One region of the Streptomyces sp. NBC_00224 genome, then DNA from elsewhere that is predicted to be linked to it. Evidence: riboswitches for the same ligand, from Rfam matches in the RefSeq annotation. Region 1 holds a riboswitch; the other holds the start of a gene.
What was found. Region 1 has a riboswitch for cyclic di-AMP ahead of OG965_RS08640 (C40 family peptidase). Riboswitches for the same ligand answer to the same signal wherever they lie in the genome.

Region 1 (5,768 bases):
GTGCGCCTTCTGCACAGTGTCGACGCGGTCGGCGTAGGTGTGGGTGGTCGTGATGTCCCCGTACGTCCCCTCGGACGTGTTGAGGTTGTGGTTGTACGCGTCGGCGCCCGCCGCGCGCAGCCGCTCGGCCTGGCCGTCGGAGAGCAGACCGAGGCAGGCGCACACCTCGACGCCCTCGTTCTGCTCCTTGATCGCCTCGATGGTCTGCGAGACGCGGTCCACGTCGCGGTCGGTCGGGCCGCGGCCCGAGGCCACCAGGCAGACCCGCTTGGCGCCGCCCGCGACACCGGCGGCGGCCGCCTTGGACGCCTCGTCCGGCTTCAGCCAGGTGTACTTGAGGATCTCGGCCTTGGAGCCCAGCCGCTGCGAGCAGTACGAGCAGTCCTCGGGGCACAGTCCGGACTTCAGGTTCACCAGGTAGTTCAGCTTCACCCGGCGCCCGAACCACTGACGGCGCACCTTGCCGGCCGCGGCCACCACGTCGAGCAGTTCCTCGTCGGAGGTCGCCAGTACGGCGAGCGCCTCTTCACGGCTCGGCAGCTCGCGCCGCAGCCCCTTGTCCACCAGCGTGTTCAGCAGGTCCATGGCGCCGATCCTTGCCGAAAACCCCCGCCCCAGCCAAGGAGGGATCGTACAACTGCGCTCCCGGAAGGTGTGTGTATTGCCACACCCTGACCTCGCCCGTCCAGGAATAGGGTCTGTCCGCTGCCTACAAAAGGGATCTCCACCATGCCCCGAGCGCCATTCGACTGGATCGACGGAGCGACCGAGCGGCGCGAGCGCGCCGGTCTCGTACGGGTGCTGCGGCCGCGCGCCGCCGACCAGGACCTCCTGGATCTGGCGAGCAACGACTACCTGGGGCTCACCCGGCACCCGGCGGTCACCCGGGGCGCCGCCGACGCGGCGCTGCGCTGGGGCGCCGGATCCACTGGATCGCGCCTGGTCACCGGCACCACCGCGCTCCACACCGAGCTGGAGGACGCGCTCGCCCGGTTCTGCGGGTTCGAGGCGGCGCTCGTGTTCTCCTCCGGGTACGCGGCCAACCTCGCCGCGCTGACCGCCCTCGGCGAGCGGGACGCGCTGATCGTCTCCGACGCGGGCAACCACGCCTCGATCGTCGACGGCTGCCGGCTGTCGCGCGCGGAGACCGAGGTGGTCCCGCACGCCGACCCCGAGGCCGTACGCAAGGCCCTGGACGCCCACGGCGGGCCCGCGCTCGTGGTGAGCGACTCGGTCTTCTCGGTGGACGGCGACGCCGCACCGCTGCCCGGACTCGCCGCCGCCTGCCGGGAGTTCGGCGCGGCGCTCGTGGTGGACGACGCCCACGGCCTGGGAGTCCTGGGCGAGGGCGGGCGGGGCGGGCTGCACGCCGCCGGGCTGGCGGGCGCGGACGACGTGGTGGCCACCCTCACCCTGTCGAAGTCGCTCGGCAGTCAGGGCGGCGCGGTCCTGGGCCCCGCCCGGGTCATCCGGCACCTGGTCAACGCCGCCCGTACGTTCATCTTCGACACCGGGCTCGCACCCGCGGCGGTGGGCGGCGCGCTCGCGGCGCTGCGGCTCCTGGAGGCCGAGCCGGAGCGGGCGGGGCGGGCCCGGGCCGTGGCCGCCGAACTGTACGAACGGCTGACGGCGGCGGGCCTGGAGGCGGCGCGCCCGGACGCGGCCGTGGTCTCGGTGCGGGCGCCGTCGCCGGAGCGGGCGGTGGCCTGGGCGGCCGACTGCCGGGGCGCGGGTCTGGCGGTGGGGTGCTTCCGGCCGCCGTCGGTGCCGGACGGCATCTCCCGGCTGCGGCTGACCGCCCGGGCCGATCTGAGCGAGTCTCAGATCCAGTGGGCGGTGGACACGATCCTGCGGACCGGGCCCACCGCCTAGTCCCCCGTTCGCATTCTCAACTCCTGCTGTCGGGCGCCTCGTTGAGCTCGACCGGCAGGCCGGAAAGGAAGCTGTGCCAGGCCCGCGCTCCGAAGAGCAGCGCGGGTCCGGCGGTCCGCTTGGAATCACGGACGGCGAGCAGTCCGGCGTCGAGGAATGCGGCCTCGACGCAATTGTTCATTCCTGTACTACGGCTGCTGCGCCGCCACTGCGCACCGTTCAGAGAAGTGCTGGAAGGTACATGCGCGAGGGGTGCGGGCATCATGCCTCCCTTACACGCCGTCAGCCATCCCGGCGATGAGATTCAATGATTCCTTGAACGAGAGGGCCTGCGCCTCGGCCATGTGGAACGCGGCGCTGTACGCCTCAAGGTCTTCTCTCCGTTCGAGATAGAGGCTACTCGTCAAGTGGTCGATAACCACAACGTCCAGATCGGAAATGTTCGGAAAGGAGAAGATAATGAAAGGCCCGGTGAGCCCGATATGGCCACCGCTGCTGAAAGGCACCACCCGCAACCGGACTTGCGGCAGCTGAGCCGCCTCCAGGAGATGGCGCAACTGTCGCCGCATCGCGGGCGCCCCGCCCACCTCGCGGTGCAGTGCCGCCTCGTCGACCACCGCGCTCAGCTCCAGCGGGGGATCGGCCCGCAGCACCTCCTGGCGCGCCAGGCGCACCTCCACCAGGGAGTCCACCCGCGCCGCGTCCGGCCAGCCCAGGGCCGCCCGGGTCACCGCGCGGGCGTACTCGGGCGTCTGGAGCAGCCCCGGCACCACGGACGTCTCCAGGGTGCGCGCCGCCGACGCCTGTGACTCCAGGCTGATGAAGTCCCGGTACTGCGGCGGCAGCAGCCCGCGGTAGGCCTGCCACCACTGGCCACCGCGCCCGTCCGCCGCCCCCGCCAGCGCTTCGAGCAGCGCCCGCAGTTCGGGGTCGGCCACCCCGTACACCTCAAGGAGCCGGGCCACGTCGGCGGGCTTCACCCCGCTGCGGCCGGTCTCGATCCGGCTCACCTTGGACTGGTGCCAGCCCAGCTGCCCGGCGACCTCGCCGCTCGTGAGGGCCGCCGCGCAGCGCAGCCGGCGCAGTTCCTCGCCGAGTTTGCGGCGGCGTACCGCGGGCCCGTGCCACATGTCGGCCTCCTTCCGCCCGGCCGGGATTCGGGCGATGGGCAAGTGTGGCGCCCAAATACGGTCCTTCGTCGCAGAGTTCACCGCTTTGAGGGACAGATATATGCACATCTTGGTGGATCGGCGCATCCGGCGGCACGATGAGTGGCACTCTGGCGCGAAGCACAAGTCCGGGGCGTCCTCGCGTTTGTCCGCTCGCTACGAGCCCAGCAGGCCGGCCCGGGTGGGAAAGGGACAGCGTCGCCATGGCAGACCACCAAGAATCAACCGTCACTCTGCCGAGCGATCCCGCCTCGGTCTCCGTCGCCCGTAGACACGTCGTCGGCGTACTCACCGAATGGGGTCTTCCGTCGGACGCCGACACCGCCGATACGATCCGCCTGATCGTCTCCGAGCTCGCGACCAACGCCGTGCAGCATACGTTCGGCCAGTCGCCCACGTTCACCGTGGAGCTGCGCCTGGAGCGCGACGAGCAGCTCCACATCGGTGTCACCGACAGCCATCCCCGCTGGCCGAAACGTCTTCCCGCCGCCGTCCAGCAGGACAACGGGCGCGGCATGGTGATCATCCGCTGGCTCGCCGCCGAGTGCGGGGGGCGGCTGTCGGTCACCCCGACGCCGGAGGGCGGCAAGACCGTCTGGATCGCGCTGCCGTGGACGGTACCGGTCCAGAGCTGAGCGCTCCGCCGGGAGCGGGGTGATCCGGCTGCGGGCCGGTGAGCGCAAGCGGCGGCGCTCACCGGCCCGCCGTACCACCGGACAGGCCCTCGTGCCGTGCGTCAGCGCACGCGCCCGTACCAGACGCCCTTGGACCAGATCTTCTCCAGCCGCACTACGGACCCGGTCTTGGGGGAGTGCCATATCTTGCCGTTCCCGGCGTAGATCCCCACGTGGTAGACGTTCGAGCCGGAGTGGAAGAACACCAGGTCCCCGCGCTGGCGCGCGGACGACGAGATGTGCCGGGTGCTGTTGTACTGCTGCTGGGTGGTGCGGGGCAGCTTCTTGCCCGCCTGCTTGAACGAGTAGAGGGTGAGCCCCGAGCAGTCGAACCGGTACGGGCCGCTGGCACCGTACTTGTAAGGCGCGCCCTTCTTCGACGCGGCGACGTTGAGCGCCTTCGTCGCGAGTGTCGCGGCGCTCGCCTCACTGCCGGCTCCTGGCACCAGCATCGTGCCGCCGACGGCGGCGAGCGTGAGGGCGGAGACCGCCCCGACTCGACTCAACAGGGACGGGACGTAATTCTGCGCAGTCATGCGCGACCCTTCGTCAAACCGCCTGCGAAGGATGACCTGTCGGGTTCGGACTGGCGAAGATGCCCGGCCGCTCGCGCGGCTTCACCCCAAGGGCCTCCCGGTCTCCCGGTGGGCCCGCACTGCTTGGGTCCTCCACTCCTGCCGATCCACTCAGTCGACCAGTCATCCGGGTGCGGCGGCAGGACTCGGCGTCCGCCCGGACCGCCCCGCCGCGGTGGCGGGGGCTTGTCGTCGGAAGGGATCTTGACCCACGAAGTGTCGGATTTCCGAGCCGAAACGGCGTTTTGTGAGGCTCCTCACGACTGACCCATTCAGGTGTACATCTATGTTTCAACGCTCCTGACGGGCTGTCCGACCTGCGTCGCACCGGCGCTGGAACGATTCATTCCGTTCGGTGTCTGCGCATTCGGAGCAACACCTGCGGTACGTCGTTCGGACCATCGGATGGTGCGAACGGGGGAGGCCGACTCGTACCCGCGCGGGGGTGCACGGACACCGGAGCGTCAACTCGCGGATGACGGCGGCGGCACCGTCAGACGGCCCGCCCGGCGCTCCCCGTCGAGCAGCCGAAGGGCCCGCGCCAGCGTCTCGGAGTGCAGCTCCGACTCGCCGCGCCGATGCATGGTCGTCAGCGCGTCCCGCAGCGCCACGGCCTGCCCGACGAGCGCCTGCGCGGCCCGTAGCGCGCCGTAGGTGTCGCGGTGCCGGGCGGGGTTGATCCGGCCCAGCCTGTCGAGCGCGTCGAGGTACGCGTCGATGAACTCGCCCTCGGCACGCGTCAGCGCGGGCAGCGGCGGAAGTTCCGGCAGCACGGCTCTACCTCCCTTGCGCCGGGGCCGAGTTCTTGCGGCTGGTGACGACGTGGTCGACCAGCCCGTACTCGGCGGCCGCGGTGGCGTCGAGGATGGTGTCCCGCTCGATGTCGGCGCTGATCCGCTCGACGGACCGCCCGGTGTGCCGGGCCAGCAGCTCCGTCAACAGCTCGCGTCCGCGCTGGAGTTCATTGGCGTAGATCTCCAGGTCGGACGGCTGTCCCTGGATCGGCTCGGCGACCGAGGGCTGATGGATCAGGACCCGCGCGCCGGGCAGTGCGAGCCGCTTGCCCGGGGCGCCCGCGGCCAGCAGCACGGCCGCGGCCGAGGCGGCCTGGCCCATGCACACCGTCTCCACGTCGCAGGTGACGAACCGCATGGTGTCGTAGATCGCCGCCATCGCGGTGAGCGAGCCGCCGGGGGAGTTGATGTACAGCGAGATGTCGCGGTCCGGGTCGGCGTGCTCCAGGTGCATGAACTGGGCCATTACGTCGTTGGCCGCGGTGTCGTCGACGGGGGTGCCGAGGAAGATGATCCGCTCCTCCAGGAGCTTGGAGTACGGATCGAGGGTGCGGACCCCGGTCGAGGTGCGCTCGGAGAATTCGGGCAGGACGTGGCGGGCGGACGGGCCGTGCATGACGTACCTCTTCTCTCGTGCCGATGTCTCTGTAAAAAATGTACAGGACGTACAGGCCGTTATGATGG
Region 2 (5,768 bases), 5.5 Mb from region 1:
GTGCGGAACTGGGGAGTCGGGATGATCGAGACTGCGGACGACGGACGGGTGTGGCTGCTGACCGGTCGCACCAGCGGCTATGCGCTGCACCTCACGGACCACGGGGAACTCCTGCACCTGCACTGGGGCCCGCGCCTGGCCCTCGCCGACGCCGAGGCACTGGCCGCCCAGCCCCTGCCGCCCCACTGGCCCTTCGAGTCACCACTGGATGGCCAGGAGGAGTACGTGGTGGAGGGCGGGCCCCGTTTCGCGCGCCCCGCGCTCTCCGTACGGACCTCTCAGGTGCGCGGCACCGAGTGGACCTTCGCGGGCGCCGCGGTCGACGGCGACGAACTGCGGCTGCGCTTCACCGACGCCGTGCACCACCTGGGGCTCACCCTGCACTACCGGACGCGCGACGACACCGACGTCGTCGAGCGCTGGGCGACCGTCGCCCACGAGGGCACGGCCGGGGACCCGGACCTGGAGCTGCTGCGGGCCGACGCCGCCGTGTGGACGCTGCCGCTGCGCGACGGCTGGCGGCTCAGCCAGCTGCACGGCCGCTGGGCCGCCGAGTCCCGGCTCGTACGGGCCGACCTCACCCCGGGCGACAAGGTGCTCGGCAGCCGCCGCGGCCACACCGGCCACCAGCACCTGCCCTGGGTCGCCCTGGACGCCGAGGGCGCCGCCACCGAGGAGAGCGGCGAGGTGTACGGGTGCGCGCTCGGCTGGTCCGGGTCCTGGCGCATCGCCGTCCAGCACCTGCCGGACGGCCGGGTGCAGATCAGCGGCGGCGCCGGGTACGACGACTCCGGGCTGCTGTCGCTCGCGCCCGGCGACTCGTACACCACACCGGTCTTCGCCGGGTTGTGGAGCCCGGACGGCTTCGGCGGGGCCAGCCGGGAGTGGCACGCCTGGCAGCTGGCCCGGGTGATCCCGGATGCCGAGCGGGTGCGGCCGGTGCTCTTCAACTCCTGGGAGGCCACCGGGTTCGACATCTCCGAGCCTCAGCAGCGGGCGCTGGCGCACCGGGCGGCCGCGATGGGCGTCGAGCTGTTCGTGATCGACGACGGCTGGTTCGGGGAGCGCACCCACGACGCGGCCGGGCTCGGCGACTGGACGCCCAACCCCGAGCGCTTCCCCGGCGGCCTCAAGCCGCTCGCGGACGAAGTGCACGTGCTGGGCATGCGGTTCGGGATCTGGGTCGAGCCGGAGATGGTCAACGCCGACAGTGCGCTGTACCGGGCGCACCCGGAGTGGGTGCAGCACCAGAGCGGACGCCGGCGCACCGAGTTCCGCAATCAGCTCGTGCTCAACCTGGCCCGCCCGGACGTCCAGGAGTACCTCTGGGAGCAGCTGGACGGGCTTCTTTCGAGTGCGCCCGTCGACTATGTGAAGTGGGACTTCAACCGCTGCTTCACCGATGCGGGCTGGCCCGGGGAGGAGTATCCGCAGAGGCTCTGGACCGAGCATGTCCGGGCGCTGTACGGCCTGTTGGACCGGCTGCGGGCCGCACACCCCTCGGTCGACTTCGAGTCCTGTTCGGGCGGCGGCGGCCGGATCGACCTCGGCATCCTCTCCCGTACGGACCAGGTGTGGACCTCCGACAACACCGACCCGCTGGACCGGCTCGCCATCCAGGACGGCTTCAGCCAGCTGCACCCGGCCCGGGTGATGGCCGCCTGGGTCACCGACAGCCCCAACACCCTGCTCAACGGCCGCCGCAGCAGCCTGCGCTTCCGCTTCGTGAGCGCGATGGCCGGGGTGCTCGGCGTCGGCGGCGACCTCAGCCGGTGGAGCGAGGCCGAACTGGCCGAGGCGCGCGGGTGGGTGGAGCTCTACAAGGCGATCCGGCCGGTGGTGCAGCTCGGGGCCCAGTACCGGCTGCGGCCACCGAGGGGCGGGCTCAGCGCCGTCCAGTACGTGCGCGGCGACGACACCGTGGTCCTCGCGTACCTCCAGGCCCAGCGCTACGGCGAGTGCCCCCCGGCCGTGCGGCTGCGCGGCCTGGACCCGGCGGCGGCCTATCGGTGCCTGGACACCGGGGCCGTACACAGGGGAGCGGTATTGCTGCATCGGGGCCTGGACACCGGACTGCGGGGCGATCTTGATGCGACGGTGTTCCGATTCCGGCGGCTGAGCGCGCGTCCGGCATAAGGAATTCGCGTTCTTGGCGCGGTAAAGATCTTCATCGGGATGTAATGGCTAAAACTGGACAGAGTGGGGCGATCGGTGGCGGGAAGGGGTGAATGGGTTAGGACTTTCACCCTGATTGGGCGATTTGATGCACCCTGTCCATCTCCCCGGCAGGAAGGGGAGGTTGCCCGTGAGCAGCGTCATATCCGTGACGTTCCGTGGTGGCGGCCCCGAATGAATTCCCCCGTCCGGCGGGGCCTGTTGGGAATTCCGGTCGACGCAGGGTGACCGCAATTCCCGGAGGAATTCCCGGCCGGGAATGCCGAAGGCGAATGGGCACTTGTCGTGGCCCGCCGGGCTCGCTTACGGTCACCGCAATCCGGGTGGACCGCCGAATCCTGCCACCGCTCGGAATCCGCACCCATCCACGCGTGGCAGGAGCGGGGGACCCAGGTAAGCGCCGTCCGGAATTCCGGCACGGCTCGGGGTGAAGCCGGAACACCGCACGCGGTGCCCCGGCCGGGCAGCTCCAGCCCGAACCCGACAGCTCACCTCGCAGGCGCCGGAGAGGAATCCGCCATGCCCGCGAAGGGTAAGCACCGCCGTCCCAAGTCCAGCCCGATATCCCGGGGCATGGTCGCCGCCGGTACGGGCGGCGCCGCGCTCGCCATCCCGCTGCTGGGCGCCACCGGCGCGCACGCCGCGGCGCAGACCGCCGCCCCCGCCACCGCGCCTCAGCAGGCCGTCCGCGCCGCCGGGGCCTTCGCCGCCGCTCCGCAGACCGCGCCCACCACGTACAAGGTCAAGAGCGGCGACTGCCTGTCGCGGATCGCCGAGGACCACCGGCTCGGCGGCTGGCAGCGGCTCTACAAGGACAACCGCGAGGTCGTCGGCTCCGACCCGGCGCTGATCCGCCCGGGCATGAAGCTCACCCTCGGGGCGAAGGCCCCGGGCGGCGGCGCGCCGCACGGCTCCGCCAAGGCGAGCGGTTCGCACGACTCCGGTACGAAGAAGTCGGCCCCCCGCACGTCGAAGTCCTCCCCGGCCGCCTCCGCCCCCAAGGCCGCCGCCGACACCTCCTCGTCCGCCACCGCGAACCAGGGCTCCGCCTCCGGCTTCCGCGCGCCGCTCGACAGCGTGAGCATCGGCACCCCGTACCGCATGGCCGGATCCATGTGGTCCAGCGGCTACCACACGGGCGTCGACTTCGCGGCCGAGACCGGCACCACGGTGAAGGCCGTCGGCGCGGGCACGGTCGTCTCGGCCGGCTGGGGCGGCGCGTACGGCAACCAGGTCGTCATCCAGCACGCCGACGGCATGTACTCCCAGTACGCCCACCTCTCGCAGTTCTCCGTCTCGGCCGGGCAGACCGTGACCGAGGGCCAGCAGCTCGGGCTCTCCGGCGCCACCGGCAACGTCACTGGCCCGCACCTGCACTTCGAGATCCGCACCACGCCCGACTACGGCTCGGACGTCGACCCGATCGCCTACCTCCGCCAGCAGGGCGCGAGCCTCTGACGCCCTTGCCCCGCCCGGCAATTGGCGCGTATTCCCGCTGCGGGAAACTGACCGGGTGGCCTATATCACCCACCGTCAACCCCTCCTTACGGTCGCGTAGGTCACACCCATAAGGGAAAGATATGGTCTCGTGGCAGACGATTCGAGATCATTCAGCAGCGGTACGTTCGGGTCGTACACGGCGATCGGCGACAGCTTCACGGAAGGTGTCGGCGACCCCGGCCCGGACGGGGCGTTCGTCGGTTGGGCGGACAGGTTCGCCGTGCTACTGGCAGACGAGCGACCGGAGGGGGCCTTTCGCTATGCCAATCTCGCGGTCCGCGGCAGGCTCCTCGACCAGATCGTCGAGGAGCAGGTGCCGCGGGCCAAGGAGCTCGCACCCGACCTGGTGAGCTTCTGCGCGGGGGGCAACGACATCATCCGGCCGGGCAGCGACCCGGACGACGTGGCCGAGCGCTTCGAGCGCGCCGTGGCCGACCTGAAGAGCGCGATCCCCACGGTCATGGTGACCACCGGGTTCGACACGCGCGGGGTGCCGGTCTTCAAGCATCTGCGTGGCAAGGTCGCCACGTACACCGCGCATGTGCGCTCCATCGCGGACCGCTACGGGTGCCCGGTGCTCGACCTGTGGTCCCTCAAGTCCGTTCAGGACAGGCGGGCGTGGGACGGCGACCGGCTGCACCTGTCGCCGGAGGGGCACACCCGGGTCGCGCTGCGCGCCGCCCAGGTGCTCGGACTGGAGATCCCGGCCGACCCGGACCAGCCGTGGCCCCCGCTGCCGCCGCGCAACACCCTGGACGTGCGGCGCGACGACATCCACTGGGCGCGCGAGCACCTGGTGCCGTGGATCGGACGACGGCTGCGCGGCGAGAGCTCGGGCGACCACGTGGAGCCCAAGCGCCCGGATCTGCTGCCTCTCTGACGCATCATCAGGGCCGTATCGGAGCAGCTTTCCTCGGTACGGAGCAGCTTTCCTCAGTGCGGTGCGGCACCGCGCCCCTGTCAGGGGCGCGGAGAACCGCGCGACCAGCCACAGACGAACCGCAGCCGAATCACCGCGGCGCCAGCAGCCTCCGCTCCGTCTCCGGGTCGAGTCCGACCCGGGGGCGGTCCGGCCGCTGCGGAGCCTCGCCGCCGATCGACTCGATCCAGGCCCAGGTGTCGGCGACCGTCTCCTCGACGGGGCGGCAGCGCAGCCCCGACAGCACGGCCTTCCACACGTTCGAGCCGTGCATCGTGCCGTGATCCTCGCCCGGCGGGATCCACACCGGCAGATGGCTCCACGGCTCGACCCCGGCGGCCAGGATCGGCTCCGGGTCCGTCCAGCGCAGCTCCGCGCCGCCGCCGGTGACCCGCGCGCACGCCTCAAGCAGCTCGCCCATGGTGGTGTGGTCGGGCGGGGAGACCAGGTTGTACGGGCCGCAGAGCCCGAAGTCGGCCGCGCTCACGATCCACTCCGCCAGGTCCCGGGCGTCGATGAACTGGACCGGCAGATCGTGCGGCCCCGGCGCGAGCACCTCGCCGCCGCGCGCCATGCGCCCCAGCCACCACGGCAGCCGCCCGATGTTCTCCCACGGGCCGAGGATCAGTCCCGCGCGCACCAGGAGCGAGCGCTCCGGGCCGAACTCCTGGACGGCGGCCAGCTCGCCGCCGCGCTTGGCCTGCGGATAGTCCACCTCGCCCTCGGCGTCGGGCGATCCGTCGACCAGTGGCGCACTCTCGTCGGCCCCGGCCGGGGTCGGGTACGCGTACACCGACCGGCTCGACACATAGACGTACCGGGCGGCGCGCCCCTGCGCGAGCAGCCGTGCCGCGTCCCGTACCACCGAGGGCGCCCCCGACCAGGTGTCCACGACCACGTCCCACTGCCCGTCGGTGAGCGCCGCCAGACCGCCCTCGGCCGTCCGGTCGCCGAGCAGGGTGCGCACGCCCTCGGGCGGCTCGTGGCGGCCCCGGTGGAAGACCGTCACCTCGTGCCCCCGCGCCAGCGCGGCTTCGGCCACGGCGCGGCCGACGAATTCCGTACCACCCAGTATCAGTAGCTTCATGGCCGCAACTCTGCCTGCCGGAACGGGTCCTGAGAACCGTTGCATGCTGAGGGCGAAATCCCGGCCGCGTCCGCGCGCGGCCCCGGG

Region 2: linked by a shared signal. The riboswitch ahead of OG965_RS33160 (peptidoglycan DD-metalloendopeptidase family protein) and the one ahead of OG965_RS08640 (C40 family peptidase) in region 1 are both predicted to bind cyclic di-AMP.

Annotation. Positions count from the first base shown of each region.
Region 1 is NZ_CP108106.1:1,941,815-1,947,582, reverse strand. Features, by position in the region: gene bioB (biotin synthase BioB) at 1-585, opposite strand, end outside; gene OG965_RS08660 (8-amino-7-oxononanoate synthase) at 730-1,872, shown strand; gene OG965_RS08655 (DUF397 domain-containing protein) at 1,889-2,134, opposite strand; gene OG965_RS08650 (helix-turn-helix domain-containing protein) at 2,145-3,002, opposite strand; gene OG965_RS08645 (ATP-binding protein) at 3,245-3,676, shown strand; gene OG965_RS08640 (C40 family peptidase) at 3,778-4,251, opposite strand; cyclic di-AMP (ydaO/yuaA leader) riboswitch at 4,255-4,439, opposite strand; gene OG965_RS08635 (hypothetical protein) at 4,755-5,063, opposite strand; gene OG965_RS08630 (ATP-dependent Clp protease proteolytic subunit) at 5,068-5,700, opposite strand.
Region 2 is NZ_CP108106.1:7,441,563-7,447,330, forward strand. Features, by position in the region: gene OG965_RS33155 (alpha-galactosidase) at 22-2,136, shown strand; cyclic di-AMP (ydaO/yuaA leader) riboswitch at 2,524-2,690, shown strand; gene OG965_RS33160 (peptidoglycan DD-metalloendopeptidase family protein) at 2,695-3,633, shown strand; gene OG965_RS33165 (SGNH/GDSL hydrolase family protein) at 3,764-4,555, shown strand; gene OG965_RS33170 (NAD-dependent epimerase/dehydratase family protein) at 4,686-5,681, opposite strand.